DNA from 2 places in the Pararhizobium gei genome. Region 1 is predicted to be linked to the other one. Evidence: predicted binding sites of a transcription regulator. Region 1 holds the regulator's gene; the other holds the start of a gene.
What was found. Region 1 encodes PhoB, which activates phosphate uptake and scavenging genes when phosphate is short. Its sites were predicted from a motif close to TGTCATNNANCTGTCAT; they were not measured.
Positions count from the first base shown of each region.

Region 2: PY308_RS12495 (LTA synthase family protein) is a predicted target of PhoB. The motif match lies at 4,198-4,214, and genes of this name have one in related genera.

Region 1 is NZ_CP119409.1:796,026-802,088, reverse strand. Features, by position in the region: gene PY308_RS03760 (GcrA family cell cycle regulator) at 310-843, shown strand; gene PY308_RS03755 (LysE family translocator) at 984-1,616, shown strand; gene phoB (phosphate regulon transcriptional regulator PhoB) at 1,646-2,329, opposite strand; gene phoU (phosphate signaling complex protein PhoU) at 2,442-3,152, opposite strand; gene pstB (phosphate ABC transporter ATP-binding protein PstB) at 3,203-4,018, opposite strand; gene pstA (phosphate ABC transporter permease PstA) at 4,031-5,353, opposite strand; gene pstC (phosphate ABC transporter permease subunit PstC) at 5,350-6,063, opposite strand, start outside.
Region 2 is NZ_CP119409.1:2,551,625-2,557,687, reverse strand. Features, by position in the region: gene PY308_RS12515 (class II 3-deoxy-7-phosphoheptulonate synthase) at 1-72, shown strand, start outside; gene PY308_RS12510 (GFA family protein) at 186-584, shown strand; gene PY308_RS12505 (hypothetical protein) at 560-1,492, opposite strand; gene PY308_RS12500 (DUF1003 domain-containing protein) at 1,623-2,174, opposite strand; gene PY308_RS12495 (LTA synthase family protein) at 2,251-4,149, opposite strand; gene PY308_RS12490 (NAD+ synthase) at 4,459-6,063, shown strand, end outside.

The DNA of each region.
Region 1 (6,063 bases):
ATGCAATGTCAACAAATGCAAGCTTTTCGGACGCGAGGACGGCCGTGCGGTTACAGGTTTTTTTCCAAACTTGGTGCTTGCAAAAAGGCCACGCATATCAAGCAAGTTGGGGAAAACCTGAAAATCGATTCGGTCGGATTCGCGGGACTCTTGTCAGGGAGTCCCACGGGCTCTACCTTAATATTTAATTACTAGAACGCATGCGGCGGACCTAGTCACCAAAAGTGTTATCGCGTTTCAGCTTCGGAGTCTGTCCGGAGCTCGGTGGAGGATTCGGCCATCACCAACGCTGTGAATGGAGAGATGACCATGAACTGGACTGACGAGCGGGTCGAAAGACTGAAGAAGTTATGGTCTGAAGGATTGAGCGCAAGCCAGATCGCTGCACAGCTCGGCGGCGTCAGTCGCAATGCGGTGATCGGCAAAGTGCACCGCCTATGCCTGCCCGGCCGCGCAAAGGCAGGCGGCAGCACAACGACCGCCACACGCACTAAGCGCCCGGCGCCAGTCATCGCTCCCCGTCCCCAGGCATACACCACCTCAACGCGTCCAGCCGCCCGACCGATGACACGTCAGGAAGACGCCGCCGTCATGGCGCAGGACGCCGAAATCGAAACTGTCGAACAGTATAAGGAAGCTCCGGCGGGCAATGTCGTGCTTCCCATGTCGCGCCGCCTGGTCCTGACGCAGTTGACCGATCGAACCTGCAAATGGCCGATCGGCGATCCGATGAAGGACGAGTTTCATTTTTGCGGCAACGATTCCCCGGACACGTCGCCCTACTGCACCTTCCATGCCAAGCTCGCCTATCAGCCATCGGCGGAACGTCGCCGGACACGGTGAAAAGAACAATTTGAGCCGATATCAGTCCTGCCGATGACCTCTGCAGGACTTTTTCGTTTCTGGTTGCCTCAGGCACAGTTTGAAAACTATGGTATCGCGGGAATGATCTGTAGAAAGGCTGCGTCAGCCGGAGACCCAAGATGCCGTCCACCGAACTGTTGCTCACCTTTTTCGTCACGACGGCGATCTTCGCGTATATTCCCGGTCCGGCAATGTTGTATGCGGCGGCCCAAACCATGGCGCATGGCCGCCGTGGCGGGATGCTGGCGTCGCTCGGCATCCACTTGGGCTGCTATGTTCATGTGGTGGCGGCTGCCACAGGGCTGTCGGTGCTGTTTCATGCCGTCCCCATGCTTTACATGGTGGTCAAACTGGCCGGCGCCGCTTACCTGATCTGGCTCGGTATCTCGTTGTTCAGGAGAAAAACCGAGGGGGAAACGGCGCTGCCCGCGATAGGGCCTAAGTCCGGACGCCGCGCTTTCATCGAGAGCATAACGGTCGAAGTCCTCAACCCGAAGACCGCGATATTTTTCGTCGCTTTCCTGCCGCAGTTCGTGGATGCATCCGCGACGCTGCCGGCCTGGGCGCAATTCCTCGTTCTGGGGACGATCGTCAACCTGATGTTTTCATCGGCAGACATCGTCTGCGTGCTTATGGCCGGCGCCCTGACACGCCGTCTTCGCAGATCGAACGGGGTGCAGCGGCTTGTACAAAAGCTTGGCGGCGGCATTCTTGTCGGTCTCGGTGCCCATCTCGCGCTTCAGCGAGGCTGACACGTGCGGACCGCGGTGACCATTTGCGATCAGCTTTCCAGGGAATAGCCTGCGCCGCGCACCGTTCGGATGACATCCTGCATGTTGGAGAAATTCAGCGCCTTTCGCAGACGTCCGACATGGACATCCACGGTGCGCTCGTCGACATAGATATCGTGTCCCCAGACGCCGTCCAGCAACTGGGATCGCGAAAAGACCCGGCCAGGAGAGGACATGAGGAACTCGAGCAGGCGAAACTCCGTCGGTCCCAGCCGGACTTCGCGGGTCTTGCGGTGGACGCGATGGGTTTCGCGGTCGAGCTCGATGTCGCCGCATTTCAGCAGCGTCGAGAGAACCTCGGGCTTGGCCCGGCGGAGCATCGCCTTGACGCGGGCCATGAGTTCCGGCGTCGAAAACGGCTTGACCACATAATCGTCGGCACCTGTCGCCAGGCCCCGGACCCGCTCGCTTTCTTCTCCGCGCGCGGTCAACATGATGATCGGCAGACGCTCGGTTTCGGAACGCTGTCGCAATCTGCGGCACAATTCTATGCCGGACACGCCCGGAAGCATCCAGTCCAGGATGAGAAGATCCGGCAAGCGCTCCTGCAGGCGGATTTCGGCTTCGTCGCCTCGATTGATGGTATCAACCTCGAAGCCTTCGGCCTCAAGATTGTATCGCAGGAGAACGCTCAACGCTTCTTCGTCTTCGACAACGGCAATTCTCGGCAGCATGGGGTCTCAACTCCTTGACGCCCGGCGCTCACAGCAGGGCTGTCACGCGGACGGCTCCTGGCCGTCCGCGCCGCATAAGTAGGAACTTACTTACATTTTAACCGGCGCTCGATCAGTTGCCGATTGCGCCGACCGTATTGGCGGTATCGTCCTTTGGACGCTCGCCAACCGGTTGCGCACCGGTCGCCATGTAAAAGATTGTCTCGGCGATGTTGGTCGCATGGTCGCCGATGCGTTCGATGTTCTTTGCGCAAAACAGCAAATGCGTGCACGGCGTGATGTTGCGCGGGTCTTCCATCATATAGGTAAGCAATTCACGGAACAGGGATGTGTAGATCGCATCGATCTCGTTGTCCCGTTCGCGAATGCCGTTGGCCTTTTCCGGAGAGCGCGACGCATAGACGTCGAGCACTTCCTTGAGCTGCATCAGCGCAAGTTCGGCAAGATGCTCGAGCCCGCGTGAAAGCTGGCGCGGCAGGCTTGCATTTGCTACGGCAATGACGCGCTTGGCGTTGTTCTTTCCCAGATCGCCGACACGCTCGAGATCGGCCGCGATCCGGATGGATCCCATGATTTCCCTGAGGTCGGCTGCCATCGGCTGGCGCTTGGCGATGGTGACGATTGCCTTGTCGCCGATCTGCCGCTCGGCCTCATCGAGAATGACATCATCCGAGATGACTTTCTGAGCCAGCGAAAGATCGGCATTCACCAATGCGCGAACCGATTCGGCGACCATCTGCTCGGCAAGCCCGCCCATTTCGGAAATGCGGCGCGTAAGGTATTTCAGGTCGTCGTCATAGACGGAAACAATATGCGTAGACATGGTTGGTGTTCCTTGCGTTCACAATCCAGATGAGGTGCGGGGCTCAGGCATCAGCCGAAGCGGCCCATGATGTAATCCTGGGTGCGCTGGTCATCCGGATTGGTGAACATCTTGTCGGTATCATTTTCTTCGACGAGGTTGCCCAGATGGAACATGGCGGTCCGCTGGGAAACGCGCGCAGCCTGCTGCATCGAGTGGGTGACGATGACGATCGTGTAGTTGGCCCGCAGTTCGTGGATCAGTTCCTCGACCTTGGCGGTCGCGATCGGATCGAGCGCGGAGCATGGCTCATCCATCAGGATGACCTCCGGGCTGACGGCAACGGCGCGCGCGATGCACAGGCGCTGCTGCTGACCACCGGACAGACCGGTGCCGGATTCATGCAGGCGATCCTTGACCTCGTTCCAGAGACCGGCCTTCTGAAGGCTGCTTTCGACGATCTGGTCGAATTCGGCTTTGGTGCGGGCGAGACCGTGGATCTTCGGACCATAGGTGACGTTTTCGTAGATCGATTTCGGGAACGGGTTCGGCTTCTGGAAGACCATCCCGACGCGGGCGCGCAATTCGACAACGTCGATGGTCTGATCGTAAATATCGCCGTCATCGAGCATGATCTTGCCGGTGACCCGGCAGCTGTCGATCGTGTCATTCATCCGGTTCAAGCAACGCAGGAAGGTCGACTTGCCGCAACCGGACGGGCCGATCAGGGCGGTGACGGTGTTTTCGCGGACGTTGAGGTTCACATCGAACAGCGCACGCTTTTCGCCGTAATAGACCGAAACGTCCTTCCCGGTCATTTTGTAGGGAACGTTACTCATCTTCTGGTCCAGCGCCTTTTCAACTGCTGCTTCTGACATCATGTTCATGTTTCTACCTCACTACCAGCGACGCTCAAAGCGACGCCGCAACAGGATTGCTCCAAGGTTCATGACGACGAGGAAGATCAGGAGAACCATGATCGCACCCGAGGTCCGTTCGACAAATGCACGTTCGGCTTCGTTCGCCCACATATAGATCTGCACCGGCAGCGCGGTGGACGGCTCCATCGGAGAGCCTGGATAATCGACTACGAAGGCGACCATGCCGATCAGGAGCAGCGGCGCGGTTTCGCCGAGCGCATGCGCCAGACCGATGATCGTGCCGGTGAGCACGCCGGGCATGGCGAGCGGCAGGACGTGATGGAAGATGGTCTGCATCTTCGAGGCGCCAAGCCCGAGAGCCGCTGCCCGGATCGACGGTGGCACTGCCTTCAGCGCAGCGCGGGTTGCAATGATGATCGTCGGAAGCGTCATCAGTGTCAGCACCAGGCCGCCGACAAGAGCCGCCGAGCGCGGCATGCCGGCGAAGTTGATGAAGATCGACAGACCGAGAAGACCATAGACGATCGACGGCACGGCGGCGAGGTTGTTGATATTGACCTCGATCAGATCCGTCAGGCGGTTCTTCGGCGCAAACTCTTCCAGATAAATGGAGGCCGCGACGCCGATCGGCAGGGCAAGCGCCAGAACGATCAGCATCATGTAGAGCGAACCAAGCGCGGCGACGCCAATACCCGCAGCCTCAGGCCGGCTGGATGCGCCATAGGTGAACAGGCCTGTGTTGAACTGCTTGGCCATGGCGCCCGTTTCGGTGAGCGTCTTCATCCAGGCGATCTGCTGGTCTTTCACCTTGCGGTTGGCTTCGGCAACCGTCAGATCGATCTGGCCTTTGTTGGCGCTGTCGATATTGCCTTCCGCGAGCAGCGACACATCGACCGTCGTGCCGATCACGGCCGGATTTGCGACGACGATGTCGCGCAACTGGGTGCGGGCACTCGCCGAAACCATGTCGGTCGCCTGCTTGACCAGCGCACGATTGCTCGGATCGATGTTCAATGCCTTCACGAGCGCATCGCGCACCAGGAGCGGATAGTTAGCCGTCATCAGCTTGGCGGGGTTTGCGCCACGCTCATTCTTCGGATCGATGATCTGCTCGGAAAACTCTATCGGCAACGTGATCGAGGTTTGCAGAAAGGCGGTATAGCCCTTGGAGACGACGGTCCAGAGAAGCAGGAAGAGGAAGAACAGGCCGATCAGGATGGCTGCGACGCCGTATGCCCTGAACCGGCGTTCTGACGCGTAACGCCGTTTGATGCCGATGTCTCGTCTTGCCTGTATTGGGCGCGTAAATGTGGACTGTACGGGGGATGTGATGTCGGTCATTCGTACTGTTCCCGATATTTGCGCACGATGTAGAGTGCATAGATGTTGAGGCAGAGCGTGATGGCGAACAGGGTGATGCCGAGCGCGAAAGCCACCAGCGTCTGGGGCGAGTTAAACTCGAGGTCGCCCGTCAGCTGGTTGACGATCTTTACGGTCACCGTCGTCATCGCCTCGAAAGGATTAAGCTGCATGCGCGCGGCAACGCCGGCGGCGAGCACCACGATCATGGTTTCACCGACGGCACGCGAGGCCGTCAGGAGAAGCGCGCCGACGATGCCGGGAAGAGCGGCCGGCAGAATAACGCGCTTGATGGTTTCGGACCGTGTCGCACCAAGGCCGAGCGAACCATCGCGCAGCGAGCCGGGCACCTGCGTGATGATATCATCGGACAGCGACGACACGAATGGGATGAGCATGATGCCCATCACAAGGCCCGCAGTGAGAACGCTCTGGGCCTGAATGAAGTTGACGTAGTTGCCAGTGACGAGCCCGTTGAGCTGGGCCGATATATCGCGCAGGAAGGGGCCGACCGTAACCAGAGCGAAAAAGCCGTAGACGATGGTCGGGATACCCGCCAGAATTTCGAGCAGCGGCTTGGCAATGCCGCGGACCGCTGGCCTGGCATATTCCGCCATGTAGATGGCAGCGAACAAACCAATCGGCACGGCAAAGAGCATGGCGACGAAGGCGATGTACAGCGTGCCGGCCAG
Region 2 (6,063 bases), 1.8 Mb from region 1:
GAGCTGGCCTTCCTGCTTGCCGAGCGTATGAAGGGCGGACGCGACGAGAAGCGCATGGTCGTCAATGGCTGATCAGCGGCGCTGATCCACGCTTGAGGCGATTGCATTTGACGGAGCCGGGCCACTTATCTCATGGTGGCCCGGCTTTTTCGTGCCCGATGATGGCAAAGCCAGATGGAGCCTCGATGACTGACATGCATACCGGATCGTGCAATTGCGGCGCTGTGCGATTCTCGACGCGCGGCGTGTTGCGGGAGGTCGTTGCCTGTCATTGCTCCCAGTGCCGACGGCAGACCGGCCTCTACTATGCCGCGACCAATGTTCTCGACCGCGATCTGGAAGTTACCGGAGCCGGCAATGTCACATGGTACCGGTCAAGCCCGGAAGCGCAGCGCGGGTTTTGCAGAACCTGCGGCTCGGCGTTGTTCTGGAAGATGGATGGGCAAGACTATACCTCGATCATGGCAGGCGTCTTCGACCTGCCGACTGGCCTTGCGATCGGTCGCCACATATTCTGCGCCGACAAGGGTGATTTCTATGCGATCGAGGACGGGCTGCCTCAGTTTGCGCAATCGGACCTCTGACCCTCGATTGCTGCCAGCGCTTCGTGAAAGGCGTGATCGAGCGCGCTGAACTTGACCGATTGCCAGCGCTTGTAATCCTCGATGAAGCTTTCCGTCGCCCAAAAGCTCCTGCCGCGCGTGCTCTTTTCATTGCCGCCGAGATGGCCGAGTTCCAGCGCACGCGAGAACAGGCGACGGATATGGGTGGGCGACAGGGAGTAATGGCTGGACAGCTCTGAAAAGTGCAGATCGCCGATGCTGTAGCGACCCTTTGCGGGCGCAAGGTGGGTGATGCGCGAGACGAGATCGTCGAGGATCATGCCGCCATATTCGGTCCAGACAAAGCAGGAAACGCTCGGCGGCGGCTCGCGCCACGAACTGTCGGCGATCAGCTTTCGAGCGGCACTCGGTTGGGCATAGGAAAATATCGCGGGATTGGCCTCCAATCTTGAGACGCGGCCGCCGTCGTCCAACAAATCCAGGCTGTGCATCTGGCCGCGAAACCAGAGCTTCATCGCTTCGTGGCCGGTCTCCGTCGGCTCCAGCGGCCGGCTGCGACCGCTTGGTAGTCCCGGTATATCGCGGACCAGCTTGTAGGCAAGCAGTTCGGCAAGGAAGGCGGTTGTCGTGTTGCGGCTGGCTGCGCCGTATTGCGAAATCCAGTCGAGCAGTCGCGACGCCGTGATGCCGGACGAAGGGTCGGCGGGGTCGCGCTGGAGATGGAGTGCATAGGTGGCCTGCGTGAGAAGCCACTTCTGTTGGGCGGAAGTCAGCCGCGCAACGCGCGGGAAAAGATCGAATATCCCGATCATGTGCCGCGCGTGCACCTGCAGAACCGCAAGCAATTCCGGATTTGCCAAAACGGTCGCGACGTCCATCGGGGAGCCGGGCTGCGTATTGTTGATCAGAATTCTTAGCTTGCCTGTCATGCGTTCAGTCACTGCCAGCGGTCTGAGTCGAGAAGAATGTCAGACAATGACCATAGTTGAAGAGGTTTAAAAAATAAGGTTCAGTAAGTGGCGGTGCAAGTTACGGACGTGGTCGTCGCGCACTTCGGATTCAAGTCCCGGACGGGCCGGAATTCCGTTCGCGTTCCAACTGGGCGTGCAGCCTGCGGACGTCGTCGCGCAGTTCGGCGATCTCGCGCAAGAGCACCGTATCGATCTTGTTGTGGAGCGAAATCAATTCGACCTCCGACTTCAGATTGACCTCATAGTCCTTTGCAGCATCAAAACGGTCCTTCGTCGCCTGCCGGTTCTGGGACATCATGATGATCGGCGCCTGAAGGGCCGCGATCATCGACAAAAGCAGATTGAGGAAGATGAACGGGTATGGATCGAATGCCGTGCGGGAGAGAAGGATCGTATTGGCCGTGGTCCAAACGGCAAGAAAGGTCAGGAAGGCTATGATGAAGCCCCAGGATCCGCCGACGCGGGCGATGCTGTCTGCCAGCCGATCGCCGACGCCCTGATTTGCCACGAAAGCCGCATTCGTATCCTGGGAAAGTGTCTTTCGCTCCTTGCTGCGGTGAAGCACAAGCCGCTCGACGGCACCGAGTTCGCCGCTGGGCTTGCCGAAAAGAATATGGGAGATTTCATCGAGATGCGGCATGGGCTGGCTCCGGCTGACAATGCCGGGCTGTTCTATCCCAAGCCGACGCATTGCGGAAATGCCAATACAGACGGTTTCACAGCGCTCCGGCAAAAAGATCGGCATGCGACTGGAAAAACCGCTCTGTGCCGAACCGTTCTCCGAACATCATGTCATGCTGCAGGAACCGGTAGTCGCGGATGAGGGCCGGCGTCGTCTTCTGCCGCGACCAGGAGGGCGTTTCCTTACCGGCGGCGTCGATCAGCATGAAGCGGTCGATGACCGGATATTTCTGGAAGACGTTGCCGAGAAAGCCCGTGTAGTAGGGATGCTCGAAGCCGCCCTGCTTGAGGATCTGGTAGGAGAGGAAAGCCGGGCTGATCGTGCCGATATCCTTCACGGGACCGGTCCTGTTGGACCAGACGACAAGCGGCGTCTCATGCTGGGCTTTCATCTGCTCCATCGGACCTTTGCGCGACGCGGTGACGTCGTTCATGAAACCGGTGTTAGGATAGACGGTGTTAAGCGGCGGCAGGTGATCGCCAAAAAGCACGATGATCGTTTCGCGGTCACGCTCCCTGGCCCAGTCCATGAGCATCTTCAGGCTGTCATCGGCTTCCTTGATGCCCTGCGCATAGGTTGCAAGAACCTGACGGTCGGCTTCCGGCAGGTTGCCCTCTACCTTGATCGTGTTCTTCGCGTAGCGGTTGGCTTCGTAAGGACCATGGCCCTGCAGCGTCACTGTGAAGAAGAAGAAGGGATCGCGCAACTGGTCGGCCTGATGGATGATCTCCTTTGTCAGCGATTCGTCCGATGCGAAAATGCCGCGCTTCTGCATGACGGGCATGTTCTCTTCCGACTTGAACTGCTCGAAGCCGAACGCCTTGTAGACGGCGCTGCGGTTCCAGAACCAGCGCTGGAAGGGATGCACGGCACGCGCCACATAGCCTTCGCCGCGGAAGAAGGTGGCGAGCGAAGGGATCGGGTTGCGGATATATTGCTGATAGGGGATGCTGCCATAGGGCAGGAAAGCGTTCGAGAAACCGGTCAGGGCTTCGAATTCGACATTCGCGGTCATGCCGCCGAACTCGGGCGAGAAGACGTTGCCGGATTGCATCTCACGGATCGTCGGCATCGGATCGGGCGACAGCTTGACGTTGGGCAGGCGGGTCGGATCCCAGAAGGATTCGCTCATCAGCACGATGACATCAGGCTTGCCACGATGGGTTGTCCCCGCGGGGACGGGCTCGGTCGGGATCTTGTCGATCGCGTCGGACATATAGCCTGTCGGAGCCGTGATATTGGCCATCGGCAGGTTCAGCGCGAATGCCATGATGAAGCCGTTATGGCGATAGTTTTCGGTCTGATCCCACATGATGGGGATGACGCGAAGCCGATCCCGCACCCAAGAGAAGGTGTTGTAGTCCATCATGTGGTAAAAGGAGGCGAGCAGCGGTAGCGCCACGACAAGCCGTGTCAGTCGCTGCCGGCGGCTCATGAGGGGAAAGCGGCGCCACGCAAAGCGCAGCAGCCAGGCAAGCGTGAGGACGGAGGCGACGAGACCGACCGCCATGCCAACGGCTGTCCAGGGGCGATCGCGTACCAGGGCCGGCATGAGTTCCATGATCTGGCGGCCAAACAGAAAGTCGGTGGGATAGAGCGGATCTGACAGAAAAATCTGCTTCTGACGGCTGATCAACGCCGGGACGAGCGCCAGCGGCGCAACGAGAATGGCGCCGTAGTTCTCGCGCCCAAATGCGGCATCAAGCGCAAGGAACAGCAGGAAGAACACGCCCACGGTCGTCCAGCCTGGACGCATGGGATCGAGAAAATAGGCCAAGGCTTCCGGCGCCGAATCCCGTGTCATCCACTCTACGGAAAAAATCAACAGGATCGACAGGATGAGCGACACAGAGAGGCGGCCGGCAATCGATATGGTCTTGCTGCCGCGAACACCGATATCGGCCAGCGGGCGATCGGTGGCTGTGACGGCCATCACCGGCGATTCAAAACTGGCCAAGGCCATCTCCAAATTTTACAAAACTGTCGTCCTAGTGTCATACAGATGTCATCTTGAATGGAAGATGAATGAGCCGGATAAGGGTTTTCCCCCGCTTTTTTGTTTGGTTCGTGAAAGAAGGAAGCCGAAGCGCGATGCTGCGTGGCAGCGCGTTGGAAATATCCGGGCAGGGCAAGATTTTTTGCCGTCTGCAGGCACGGACATGATGTTTTCGCTGTGAAATACGATACATCTTTCGGCGAAATACGACTGCATCCGCGATTTGATCCGAACACAGGCCTGCCCATGACCGAGCAACAAACCCCACCGACCACGCTGCGCATCGCCGTCGCGCAAATCAATCCGACGGTTGGCGATGTCGCCGGCAATCTTGCCAAGGCGCGTGAGGCGCGGGCGGATGCAGCACGGCAGGGGGCGGACCTGCTGCTTCTGACGGAGTTGTTCCTTTCCGGCTATCCTCCCGAGGATCTGGTGCTGAAGCCAGCTTTCCTGAAGGCCTGTGCCAAGGCGGTCGAGGATCTGGCAGCGGACACGGCGGATGGCGGGCCGGGTGTAATCGTCGGTTTTCCGCGCCAGGGCACGGCCGGGCGCCATAATTCCTGCGCCGTGCTCGACGGCGGCAAGATCCTGGTTCTGCGCGACAAGATCGACCTGCCAAATTACGGCGAATTCGATGAAAAACGCGTCTTCGTGGCGGGCGCGATGCCGGGGCCGGTGAATTTTCGCGGGGTACGCATCGGCGTGCCGATCTGCGAGGAAATCTGGAACGACATGGGCATATGCGAGACGCTGGCGGAAAGCGGCGCTGAAATCCTGCTGGTGCCGAACGGGTCGCCTTACTACCGCGGAAAGGTCGATGTCCGCTACCAGGTCGTGCTGCGCCAGGTGATCGAAAGCGGACTTCCGATCATCTACGCCAATCAGGTGGGAGGACAGGACGAACTGGTGTTCGACGGGGCGAGCTTCGCCTTCAATGCCGACAAAAGCCTGGCTTTCCAGATGAGCCAGTTCGAGGACGCGGTCGATGTATCCACATGGAAGAGGACCGATAGCGGCTGGGTCTGTGCCGCCGGCCCGAAAACGCATATTCCGGAGCGGGAAGAGGCCGATTACCGGGCGTGCCTTCTGGGATTTCGCGACTACGTCAACAAGAACGGCTTCAAGAATGTCGTGCTCGGCCTGTCCGGCGGCATCGATTCGGCGATTTGCGCCGCGATCGCCGTGGATGCGCTGGGTGAGGAACGGGTGCGCACGGTGATGCTTCCCTATCGCTATACCTCGTCGGATTCGTTCAAGGATGCCGAGGAATGTGCGAAGGCGCTCGGCTGCCGTTACGATATCATCCCGATCGAGGAGCCCGTGCGCGGCTTTCTCGGCGCCCTGTCTGAAACATTCGAGGGGACGGAGCCGGGTATCACGGAAGAAAACCTGCAGAGCCGAACGCGCGGCACGATCCTGATGGCGCTGTCGAACAAGTTCGGTTCGATGGTGGTGACGACAGGCAACAAGTCGGAAATGTCGGTCGGCTATGCGACGCTCTACGGCGACATGAATGGCGGTTTCAACCCGATCAAGGACCTGTACAAGATGCAGGTCTATGCGATTTCACGCTGGCGCAATACCATGGTGCCGCCCGGCGCGCTCGGCCCCTCTGGGGAAGTGATTCCGAAGAACATAATCGACAAGGCGCCTTCGGCCGAATTGCGGCCGGACCAGACGGACCAGGATTCGCTGCCGCCCTATCCCGTCCTCGACGATATCCTTGAATGCCTCGTCGAATTGGAAATGGGCACCGAGGAGATCGTGGCGCGCGGCCATGACATCGCGACGGTGCACCGGATCGAGCATCTGCTTTACATCGCCGAATACAAGCGTCGGCAGTCGGCGCCG